Linked DNA regions of Candidatus Finniella inopinata. The protein of the gene in region 2 binds, or shares a complex with, the protein of the main gene of each other region. Links are inferred from orthologs where the notes say so. Each region holds a gene or a part of one and is shown on either strand. Other genes may lie near its edges.

Region 1 (5,528 bases), on a different replicon or contig from region 2:
CCACCAATTTACCCACACCATGCGCTGGGTAAACAACAAAATCACCGGTTGTAAATTTAAAATCTGACATGATGTGCACCTTTTAAGATTTATTGAGTCGTCTATAATTTGGTATGTGGTAGCTCTTATGTGTCAATTCAAGGCCATTTTCATGAAGTTCAATTACTTTTGCCTAGACTGGGTTTTGGACTGAATTCATTTTGAAATTTATCGGCAACCTTCAGCCACTGATCTGCATCGCTTGGAGGTTCCACTTTGATCGTAATATTGGGCCACAATCCTGCATATTGACGATTAATTTCCACCCACTTTTCGGCCCCTGGATTGCTGTCTGGGATGATGGCTTCGGCTGGACACTCGGGTTCGCAAACACCACAATCAATGCATTCATCCGGATTAATGACCAACATATTTTCGCCCTCATAGAAACAGTCCACGGGGCAAACCGTAACGCAATCCATATATTTGCAACGAATGCAGGCCTCTGTTACGGCGTAGGTCATCTTAAAGTAACTCGACTTTCGGATTCAGATCCCATCAAAGTTAACCTTTTGGCAAACTTGTGAAAAGCTATGATTAATATATCTAAAGCACTTCACTAGCACAAAAAATGTACAAAATCAAGATTGCGCTGCGAGAACATTTTTTGTTTTACTTAAATAATTTCTAATTTCTGGACGACTGCGTGGATTCTTGCTAAAACAATACTTGTAAAAGTTAACCACAATGGAGAATTCTTATAGCCCGTTTGCCCACAGACTCCTTTAGTTCGCGCGAGGCCCCCAAACATGATGGCCCAAGAATCAATGAAGAAATTACTGTTCCTCAAGTTAGGCTTGTTGATGAAGATGGTGAAATGGTGGGTGTCGTTACGCGTAGCGAGGCCTTACAAAGAGCTTCAGAAATTGGTTTAGACTTGGTTGAGCTTTCTCCTAATGCTGAACCGCCTGTATGTAAAATTCTCAATTACGGGAAGTTCAAATACGAACAGCAAAAGAAAAAAGCCGAAGCCAAAAAGAAACAGAAAATCATAGAAGTTAAAGAAGTGCAAATGCGACCGATGATTGACGACGGGGATTTGTCTACCAAGTGCCGGGCCATTCAACGTTTCTTGGAAGAAGGGAACAAGGTTAAGATCCTTATGCGTTTTCGCGGGCGAGAGTTGAGCCACCAAGAAATCGGGTTGGAAATTTTGCTTAAGTTAAAGCAAGACTTTGAAGAAATTGCTAAGACTGAAAATGTACCAAAACTAGAAGGTCGCCAGATGGTTATGATTATGGCCCCTAATAAATAAACTTTTAAATCGCAAGAGAGTACGATGAACCTACTTTTGACAATTCATATTTTGATAACAATTTCCCTGATCGGCGTAATTTTACTACAACGAAGCGAGGGCGGGGGTGGGCTTTTGGGCGGCAGTGGAAGTGGTGCTGGAAACAGTATGTTCACAGCCCGTGGAGCTGCAAACCTTTTGACGCGGATCACCGCTGTGTTGGCTGTATTGTTTATTGGAAATTGTATTTTGATGACAATCATTACCAGCTCTCAGTTGCGTCAAGCTTCATCTTTGCTAGATACTAAACAATCTGAAAATCCAAAAACCTAATGGTCACCCGTTATATCTTTATAACTGGCGGTGTTACGTCTTCATTGGGGAAGGGCTTGGCCTCTGCAGCTTTGGGGGCTTTACTGCAGGCACGTGGTTACTCTGTCTTGCTGCGCAAACTTGACCCCTACCTGAACATTGACCCAGGGACATTAAGCCCATACGAGCACGGCGAAGTTTTTGTAACCGATGACGGGACAGAGGCTGATCTTGACCTTGGTCATTATGAGCGATTTACCGGCGTTTCAGCCCGATCCAGTGATTATGTCACAACTGGTAAAATCTATTCAACGGTCCTAAGCAGAGAGCGTCGCGGTGACTATTTAGGCGCCACGGTCCAAGTCATTCCCCACATTACAGATGAAATTAAAAGTTTCATCATGCGGGATACGGAGAATGCTGATTTTGTTTTATGTGAAATTGGCGGAACTGTTGGTGATATAGAGGGTTTGCCTTATCTGGAAGCCATTCGTCAATTGCGCAATGATTTGGGGCGAGAACGCACGTTATTTGTGCATCTTACGCTTTTACCCTATATAGCCACGGCCGGAGAATTAAAAACAAAACCAACGCAACATTCTGTCAAGGAGTTGTTGAGCGTGGGTATTCAAGCCGACATTTTACTGTGCCGAAGTGATCGCCCTATTCCTCAAGAAGCCAAACGCAAACTGGCCCAATTTTGCAACCTAGCCAGCGATAATGTCATCGCCGCGTTGGATGCCTCTAACATTTATGAAGTTCCTTTGCAGTATCATGCGGAAGGCCTTGATCGCCAAGTTTGTCATCATTTTTGCCTTGATGAGTCAGCTAGTGATTTGGCACAGTGGCAAGGTATTCAAACCCAGCTAGGTGCTGCCAACAAAAGCCTTAAGATAGGCATTGTTGGAAAGTATACACAGCTGCTAGATGCCTATAAATCCTTAATCGAGGCCCTAAACCATGCAGCCATCCCTCTGGGATTAAAGCTTGATTTGGTTTGGATTGATTCCCAAGATTTAGATCAGCTGCATCAAAAACTAAAAGACGTGAAAGCTATTTTGGTTCCCGGTGGTTTTGGTGAACGAGGCATCGAAGGAAAGCTAGAGGCTATACGATTTGCCCGCGAAAATAAGGTTCCATTTTTGGGGATTTGTTTCGGGATGCAATTGGCGGTGATAGAGGCCTGTCGGAATCAGCTGGGATTAGCCCAAGCCTCCAGCACTGAATTTGGCCCGACAGCAGAGCCTGTCGTTGGCTTAATGCGAGAATGGCAATCAGAGGCAGGGATACAGACTCGAACGGAGAGCAGTGATTTAGGCGGCACAATGCGGGTAGGATCTTATCCTTGCCGTTTAATGCCCCACTCTTTGGTTCATACAGTTTATAATGCTGACCTGATCCAGGAGCGCCATCGTCATCGGTATGAGGTTAACACGCATTACATTGAGCGTTTGGCTGAGGCTGGTTTGAAGTGTTCTGGGTTGTCACCGGATGGTGTATTGCCAGAAATTGTTGAACGTGCTGACCATCCTTGGTTTATTGGGGTTCAGTTCCATCCTGAATTGAAATCTCGTTTATTTGAACCTCACCCTTTGTTTTCAGCCTTTATAAAAGCGGCCATGGCATAAGGATATCTTTTGTAAAATTAAGGTATAAGGGGTGATTGAAAGAACTTTTGGTCATAGCTTTTGCTCCATAATTTAAGGCGGGCTTCCAAGTGAAGCCCTTTTTTTTATTCTTCTAGCATTTGCGCTGAAAACCCACCATTAACCAAAGCTTGAAAAACGTCATAGGCATGTTGTGTATTGCGTGTTTCAATAACGGCATTAATCGAAGTTTTTTTTGCAGAGATGTTGTTTAAAGTTTTTTCTTGGCTTAATTCAAAAATTTGTCCACCCGCCTTTCCAATAATATAAGAAAGCTGTCCTAGGATGGCTGGTGTATCTGTGGTTTCAATTTGATACCGTTTTAAACACCCTTTATCTTTATGACTTTTGGACAAAACTGTGGCTAAATCTTTTGCATCAATATTGCCACCGCTTATAAATGCGCCAACGCGTTTGTGATGAAATAATTCGGGAGCATACAACAAGCAGGCAACACCCAAAGCCCCAGCCCCTTCGGCCACAATTTTGCTGCGGTCAATCAACGATCCAACCGCCAGCTCAATATATTTTTCGGGTATAACAATACAATCGTCTAAATGTTCTGCCAGAACAGATAAGGCCAGCTCGCCAGGGAACTGAACATTCATGCTTTCAGCCAGGCTTTTTGTTGCAAAACAACGCTCGGTCGGCATCGAGTTTGGAAATAAAATTTCAGCCGTGGCTGGGCAGAATTCTGACTGAACACCAATAATATGAATTTGTGGATTGATGGCTTTAGCGGCAATACAAATGCCTGCTGCAAACGCCCCTCCGCCCACTGGAACAATCAATGTATCCAGGTTAGAAGCTTGTTGCATGACTTCCAAGCCCACTGTGCCCTGGCCCGTGATGATATAGGGGTCATCGAATGGGTGGATCATGGTATAGCCGTGTGTCTTAATAAGTTGCATCGCGAAGTCCCGCGATTGAGGCATATGTTTGCCCTGCAAAATAACTGAGACGCCATACTGACGAAGGCTTTCAACCTTAGAAAAAGGAGTATTTTCGGGCATTACGATGGTTGTTTTAATGCCCATAAGCTGAGCTTGGTGGGCAACGCCCAAAGCATGATTACCAGTCGATATGGTAATGACGCCGCGCTCTTTTTGTTCTGCAGTAAGGCTAAGCAGTTTCAGATAGACTCCACGTGCTTTACAAGAGCCGGCGACCTGCATGTTCTCTAGCTTAAGATGAACGGTGCCTTGAATTTTTTGACTTAACCAGGGGGTTTCTAAAAGGGGCGTGCGGTTAACGGACCGGCCAATAAGGTCAGAAGCCTCGCAGATTTTATCCTTTGTTATGACAGATAAAATATTCTGTGCGGTAACGTTTGAAAAATCATCAAATCCGCTGAGTCCAGATGTTTTACAAGCCATGACGCGCCCCCAGAAACTAATTTTTTACTACTTTAGTTTTTATAGATTTTTTCTCTGCTCTCCGCAAGGGTAATATTGCGAAAAACAAATTCGGGCCACGCTAAAAATGCAGTTCAAATCATGTTCATGCCCCCATTAACATGCAAGGTGTGACCTGTGATATAGCTGGCTTCGGCACTAGCTAAGTAAACGACGGCACTTGCAATTTCTTGTGGGGTGCCCATGCGTTTTACTGGGACATTGCTAATAATTTTTTCTTTAACTAAATCTGGAAGTCCTGTGGTCATATCAGATTCGATAAAACCCGGTGCGACACAGTTAATTGTAATGCCGCGGGTGGCAACTTCTAAGGCAAGAGCCTTTGATAACCCAACCATTCCAGCCTTAGAGGCGCAATAATTCGCCTGACCTGCATTGCCTGTGGTGCCAACAACCGAACTTATGTTGATAATGCGTCCATATCGACGTTTCATCATCGCCTTAAGGGCCGACCGACATAACCGAAAACAAGCCGTTAAGTTGACGTCTAAAACTTGTTGCCAATCTTCATCCTTTAACCGTATGGCCAAGCTATCGCGTGTGATGCCTGCATTGTTTACCAAAATATCAACCTTGCCCATTTTTTCTTCAGCCTCTGGAAGTAGAGCCTCAAGAGAATTAGCATCAGTTAAAGAGCAGGGAAGAACAATGGGTTTGGTGCCATACTGGGCTTGAAGTTGGGAAGCTACTTCCTCCAAAACATTTTGACGTGTTCCAGACAAGGCCACCCGAGCACCTTGTGCCGCCAACGCGTGGGCAATAGCTTGGCCAATGCCACCCGTGGCACCTGTGACCAGGGCTGTGTAGGAATTTAAGGAAAACATAGAGAACCTTTCTATGGGGTTGTTGGTGATAATATCATATGATACTACAGCTGAATAT
Region 2 (6,308 bases):
TATGCGTCCTGCAGACTTTTGTGCCATAAATCATTAACTTCCTTGTTTATTTCCCAACCATCTTTTTGCCAGCAATTGGAACTGCCTTACCTTTACGTGTTCTTGCGTTCGTATGCGTTCTTTGACCTCTAACAGGAAGGCCTCGACTATGACGCATTCCGCGATAGCAACGCAGGTCCTTCAAGCGCTTTATGTTCATCGAAACTTCTCGTCTCAAATCACCTTCAACTTGAAAACCGCGATCGATGACTTCTCTAATCTTGATGACCTCTTGATCAGTCAGCTCATTGACTCGCTTCTCGATATTCACATTTGCTTCGGCCATAATTTGTTGAGCGCGATAATTGCCAATACCAAAAATATAGGTCAAAGAAATGACCGCTTTTTTCTGGGTTGGTATGTTTACACCTGCAATACGTGCCACGTTTTTTCTCCTTAAATGTGACTTAAAACCGGTTAATGACTGACACTATTTGACTCTTCACATTGTCTAAATTTTGCGATGAATCAATTTCAATCAATAGACCCTTTTCTTTATAATAATTGATAAGCGGATAGGTGCTTTCGTAATAAATCTTTAAACGCTTTTCGAGACTTTCCTTACTATCATCCTCACGTGATACAAATCGCTTACCACCGCAGGTATCACAAATTCCTTCTACCTGAGGCTTGTTGTTTTTTTCGTGATACACCCGCCCACAGTCAACACAATTAAATCGACCTGTTATTCTATCCACAAGTGCATCCTCTGCAATTGAAAAACTAACAACACAATCAATTTTTAAATTCTGCTCATCAAGAACATTATCTAATGCCTTGGCCTGAACCAGGGAACGCGGAAATCCATCAAATAGTACATCCCTTGTCTCTGCTTGTTCAAGGCTTTTTTTGATAATATCCAATATTATTTGGTCATTAACAAAAAGGCCGTTGTTGATTGTCGAAGCTATCTGCAAACCAAGTTGACTTTGGGAATGCACTTCTGTGCGGAGGAGATCGCCTGTCGACAAATGACAAAAACCATGGGTATCTTTTAAGAATTGAGACTGGGTGCCCTTCCCACATCCCGGGGGGCCCAAAAAAACCAAGATCATAAAGTTTACTTACCTTTGAGCTTTGATTTTTTAATAAGACCTTCATATTGGTGCGCAACCAAATGGGATTGAACCTGAGAGATCGTATCAATTGTAACACTTACCACGATAAGCAAACTAGTCCCACCAAAATAAAAGGGTAAAGAGACCCGCGAGAGTATTAGTTCAGGCAACACACAAATTGAAGCCAGATACAAAGCACCCACAGCCGTCAATCTTGTCAAAACGTAATCCAAATAATCTACTGTCTGTTGACCAGGCCTAACACCAGGAACGTAGGTACCCATCTTTCTTAAATTCTCCGCTGTTTCTGCAGGATTAAACATGAGGGCGGTATAAAAGAAAGCGAAGAAGATAATTAATGATACGAATAAGGCGATGTAGAGAGGATGTCCATGACTAAATACCCTAGCAAAGACTGCCCACCATGAATCGGGGTCTGGACTAGAAAATCCAACAATTGTAGCAGGCAAAAGCAATAAAGATGATGCAAAAATCGGTGGAATAACACCCGCACTATTCAGCTTTAAAGGCAAATGGGTACTCTGCGAAACAGCCGGCATATTAGCCGACACTTGACGCTTTGGGTATTGTATAGGAATTCTTCTTTGCGCCTTTTCCATAAAGACGATATAGCCGATAACTAATGCAATCATAGATAAAATTGAAATGATGACGATAGCGGAGAGCGCCCCTTGGCGACCCAATTCAAATGTATTAAAGACGGCTTGGGGCAAGTTTGCTACGATACCTGAATAAATGATAAGCGAAGTTCCATTCCCAATACCACGTGAGGTTATTTGTTCACCCAACCACATTATGAAAAGAGTACCACCTGTTAATGTAACAACGGTAGTCAATCGAAATATAAATCCAGGATCGATAACAGCTGGGCCTGTGTGACCGGTAATTTTTTCCAAACCGGCAGCAATACCAAATGCTTGAATGCAGGCTAACAAAACTGTCCCGTATCGTGTGTATTGATTCAATTTACGCTTTCCGCTCTCACCCTCTTTCTTTAGGGCTTCCATGTGAGGGGAAACAGATGTTAACAACTGCACGATGATGCTGGCAGAAATGTAAGGCATGATGTTCAGTGAGAAAATTGTCATACGACCAATCGCACCGCCGGAAAACATATCAAGAATTCCCAATATGCCGCCAGAATTGTTACGAGCAAACTCAGCAATAATTAAAGGGTTAATACCGGGAAGTGGAACGTAAGTACCAATACGATAGATAACCAAAGCGGCCAGTGTAAACCAAATTCGTTTTTTTAAATCTTCGGCCTTTTTGAAAGATGAGAGACTAATACTTGCCGCTAATTGTTCTATTGCAGAAGACATTACAAACCTGTTCTAAAAATATTTTTTACTCAATGACGAGAGAACCACCAGCTTTTTCAAGCAATTCTTGGGCATTTTTGCTGGCACGGGTGACGGCAACCTTAACTGGTGACTGCAGAACACCATTCGCTATCAACGAAACCCCTTCGATATGTTTCGGCATATAGCGATGCTGAATCAACAAGGCTCTATCAATCTGACCGCCTTCAGGCAAAAGACCCTTCGAGACGATGTGGTTGATCTTGTTAAAATCAATTTCATACATAGACATTCTGTGGATGTTAACGAAACCACGTTTCGGTAAACGTCTGTATATCGGTGTTTGCCCGCCTTCAAATCCATTAATGGCCACGCCGCTACGTGCAGTTTGTCCTTTACCACCTCTCCCGGAGGTCTTTCCAAGACCAGATCCAATACCGCGTCCTAAAACCTTTTTACCAACGCGGGCTCCAAGATTGTCTTTAATAGTATTTAATTGAAATTCCATTTTTTGATCCTTAACCAAAAAAAATTACTCTGAAACGATTCGTACCATGTGTGTAAGCTTAGACAATAACGCCCTAACGGTTTGATTATCCTCAAGCTCTCGTATAGAATTCACTCTGCCTAGGCCTAATGACTTTAAATAAAGCCGTTGACGTCCATCACGACGAATCGCACTTCCATACTGTTGTACTTTTAACATTGTTTTCACAATTTCAGTCGTCTTTTTTTTCGTTGCCATTATAAAAAACTCTATTCGTCTTGTTTATGATTAGCTGTTGGCGTCAGTAAGTTCTAATGACCCTGCACCTGCCTTAGGAGTATCACGACGCGCAACAATATCACTTAGCTTTTTCCCAAGTTTTGTTGATATTTGACGGGGTGAACAAACTGACTTCAAGGCCTCGATTGTCGCCCGCACCACATTGTGATAATTGGGCGTCCCAACCGACTTACTAACGACATCATGCAAGCCCAAAGCTTCAAAAACGGCACGCATCGCACCACCAGCAATAACACCAGTTCCTGCGGAAGCTGTCCTTAAAAACACACGACTGGCGCCAACACGCGCATGTACGTCATGGTGTAATGTTCTTCCTTCACGAAGTGGAACACGAATCATTGCTTTACGGGCCTTCTCAGAAGCTTTTCTAACTGCATCTGGAACTTCACGCGCCTTACCATTGGCATAGCCTACACGGCCACGCCCATCGCCAACAACTACAAGAGCTGAGAAACGCATGGTTTTACCACCCTTAACAACTTTTGTAACACGTCTTACGCTGACGAGTTTTTCAACGAGTTGTTGGTCTTCTTTTGAATTTTCGTTTGATGAAGGTCTTGCCATTTATTCGTTAATCCTAAAATTTTAATCCATGTTCGCGCGCTGCTTCTGCTAACGCTTGAATACGTCCATGATACAAAAAACCTGAACGGTCAAATGCGACTTCAGTTATACCCTTTTTTAGTGCTTCCTGGGCAATAAGTTTACCAACTAAAGTAGCAGCCTCTTTGTTAGATCGTGATTTGAGTTGCTTTGCTTCCTCACTTAAAGTTGAGGAACAAGCAAGTGTCTTAGATTGGTTATCATCGATTATCTGGGCATACATATTCTTATTAGTACGATGAACAGTTAAACGTAACTTATCAGGTGAAACTTTTTTTAGTTTTGTACGCTGACGATCTTTTCTTTTATTGCGTAATTCTGCAGATGTTGTCATCTTACTTCTTCTTTCCTTCTTTTCTTACGACAAACTCATTCTGTCGAATCATACCTTTGCCTTTATATGGCTCTGGAGGACGATGTGAACACAGAACAGCGCCAATTTGACCAACTCTCTGTTTAGAAGCACCCGTTATAGCAATACTAGTTGGCTTTTCACATTTAATTGTCAAATCAGAGGGTATATCAAACACAACATCATGGCTAAAACCAAGTTGCATCGTCAACTTGCTCCCGGCAACAGCCGCCTTATATCCTACACCAACCAAATCAATATTAAGTGTAAAACCGTTATCGATGCCTTTTACAATATTTTGAACATTGCGTTGTGTCGTGCCCCATATTCTTCTCGTAGAAGTCTGCTCATTTGCAGGGACTAACTTTATTCCATTATCAGTTTTTTCCAATAAAATAACTTCAGGAAGAGAATATTCTCCAGCACCTAACTTTCCCTTGAAGGAAAGAGTTTGCCCAGCCTGAGACCAGGTCACTGAGTTTGGAACAACGATTTCGCTTTTACCGACTCTTGACATCTTATAATCCTAAAATACAGAACAAATAACTTCGCCACTAACGGATAACTGACGTGCTTTAACATCAGACATCACACCCTGGGAAGTCGAAAGTATATTAATACCTAAACCATTATAAACATGTGGCAAATCTTTAATGGAAGAATAAACCCTTCTACCAGGTGTTGAAACACGCTTAATGTTACGAATTACAGGTGCACCTTCATGATATTTGAGCTCAACCTTTAAGGTTGGGTGCCCTCTGTCATCAATATCTTTGGTGTATCCTCGAATGTATCCTTCTTCGAGCAATACATCTAAAACTCTGGCGCGAGCCTTCGAAGCAGGAGAAAGCACAGATGTTTTACCTATCATGTGTGCATTTCTAATTCTTGTTAATAAGTCGCCAATGGGATCTAATATCGTCATTTTACTACCAACTTGATTTAACTAAACCGGGTATCAACCCTTGTGAACCTAACTCTCGTAAAGCTATACGAGACATTTTAAATTTTCTATAAAAACTACGTGGACGACCAGTAACCTCACAACGATTTCTCACACGTACAAGCGCTGTATTCCTTGGAAGCTGAGCTAGTTTATGAACAGCTTGTATGCGATCTTCAAATTCAGTTGCTTTGTCACTTATCACTTTTTTTAAACTCGTCCTCAACAGGCTCTTCCCTGCTGCCAACCGTCTTTTCTTATTATTGTTTTCTATAGCGCTTCTCTTAGCCATACAATCCTCTTATCTAATTGGCAAACGGAAAATTCATTGCTTTCAAAAGATGAAGCGCTTCTTCATCAGTCTGAGCAGTAGTACAAACAGTTATGTCCATTCCACGAATCTTATCAACTTTATCGTAGTTTATCTCTGGAAAGACTATCTGCTCTTTAATTCCCAAGGAATAGTTCCCCTTACCATCAAAACTGCGCCTAGACAATCCCCTAAAGTCACGAACACGAGGCAGACCTATATTTATCAAACGATCAAGAAAATCGTACATACGATCTTTTCTAAGAGTAACCTTAGCTCCAATGTTCATACCTTCTCTTAATTTAAAAGAAGCTATAGATTTTTTCGCCTTGGTCAATACAGGTTTCTGACCAGCAATAGCTGTCATATCATCAACAGCAAACTGAATTTTTTTGCTGTCCTGAGTTGCCTCACCCACGCTCATATTAATAACAATCTTAGTAACCCTGGGGGTACGAAATTCATTACTAATTTCTAAATCCTTCATAAGTTGGGATTTAATGTGAGTCTTATATTTTTCTTTTAAGCCAGTCATCATACTCTCAATTTATTAAGGCTTTAAATTATTATTCAAAACTGTTCCGGACTTTTTAAAGTATCGGACTTTTTGACCATCGTGAATCTTAAACCCAACCTTTGCTGGCTTTCCGTCAGACGGGTCTACCAAAGATAAGTTTGAGATATGAATGGGAAGATTTTTTTTTGTGGGACCCCCAGGATTCGTTGAGGAAGGCTTATAGTTTCTTGTAACTACATTAATACCCTCTACAGTTGCTTTTGCATCATCCAAAACAACCTTTAGTATATATCCCTGTTTCCCTTTATCTTTTCCTGCAACAACCTGAACAAGGTCACCACGCTTAACTTTAAATTTAGGTTGTGTCATCTTATATA

The links. The genes of interacting proteins can lie anywhere in the genome.
Region 1: the proteins of secY (region 2) and secG are in contact, whole or in part, in a crystal structure (PDB 5AWW), measured with the Thermus thermophilus proteins. The link is inferred for Candidatus Finniella inopinata from one-to-one orthologs. Residues at the interface, in WP_096411648.1 of Thermus thermophilus: Leu14, Gln16, Arg17, Phe20, Ile34, Pro35, Pro37, Ile72, Arg108, Arg109, Asn112, Gln113, Arg116, Ile117, Ile120, Pro145, Gly146, Trp147, Phe152, Phe155, Val156, Val159, Thr160, Val162, Ala163, Gly164, Ala166, Leu167, Trp170, Glu173; in WP_223903268.1 of Thermus thermophilus: Tyr5, Ile9, Tyr12, Leu13, Ala16, Leu19, Val20, Val23, Leu24, Gln26, Glu27, Pro28, Gln30, Gly31, Ala32, Asp34, Leu35, Met36, Gly37, Gly38, Ser39, Ala40, Asp41, Leu42, Phe43, Ala45, Arg46, Val48, Tyr53, Thr56.

The regions. Positions count from the first base shown.
Region 1 is NZ_SCFB01000002.1:108,019-113,546, reverse strand. Bases 1-2,962 are described here. They hold secG (preprotein translocase subunit SecG), read left to right. Parts: upstream 1-1,318; coding sequence 1,319-1,606; downstream 1,607-2,962. Other genes in these bases: EQU50_RS01365 (CTP synthase), read left to right, coding at 1,606-2,962; infC (translation initiation factor IF-3), read left to right, coding at 749-1,294; fdxA (ferredoxin FdxA), read right to left, coding at 159-503; EQU50_RS01385 (CarD family transcriptional regulator), read right to left, coding at 1-70. In the rest of the region: more of EQU50_RS01365, read left to right, coding at 2,963-3,213; EQU50_RS01360 (pyridoxal-phosphate dependent enzyme), read right to left, coding at 3,318-4,607; fabG (3-oxoacyl-[acyl-carrier-protein] reductase), read right to left, coding at 4,721-5,470; fabD (ACP S-malonyltransferase), read right to left, coding at 5,515-5,528. UniProt on the Bacillus subtilis protein: Involved in protein export. Participates in an early event of protein translocation.
Region 2 is NZ_SCFB01000005.1:254,753-261,060, reverse strand. Bases 271-3,236 are described here. They hold secY (preprotein translocase subunit SecY), read right to left. Parts: upstream 2,441-3,236; coding sequence 1,100-2,440; downstream 271-1,099. Other genes in these bases: rpsE (30S ribosomal protein S5), read right to left, coding at 3,195-3,236; rpmD (50S ribosomal protein L30), read right to left, coding at 2,952-3,164; rplO (50S ribosomal protein L15), read right to left, coding at 2,466-2,927; EQU50_RS04860 (adenylate kinase), read right to left, coding at 447-1,094; rpsM (30S ribosomal protein S13), read right to left, coding at 271-424. Also shown: rpsK (30S ribosomal protein S11), read right to left, coding at 1-27; more of rpsM, read right to left, coding at 47-270; more of rpsE, read right to left, coding at 3,237-3,770; rplR (50S ribosomal protein L18), read right to left, coding at 3,784-4,143; rplF (50S ribosomal protein L6), read right to left, coding at 4,145-4,678; rpsH (30S ribosomal protein S8), read right to left, coding at 4,688-5,086; rpsN (30S ribosomal protein S14), read right to left, coding at 5,091-5,396; rplE (50S ribosomal protein L5), read right to left, coding at 5,410-5,949; rplX (50S ribosomal protein L24), read right to left, coding at 5,965-6,300; rplN (50S ribosomal protein L14), read right to left, coding at 6,302-6,308. UniProt on the Bacillus subtilis protein: The central subunit of the protein translocation channel SecYEG. Consists of two halves formed by TMs 1-5 and 6-10.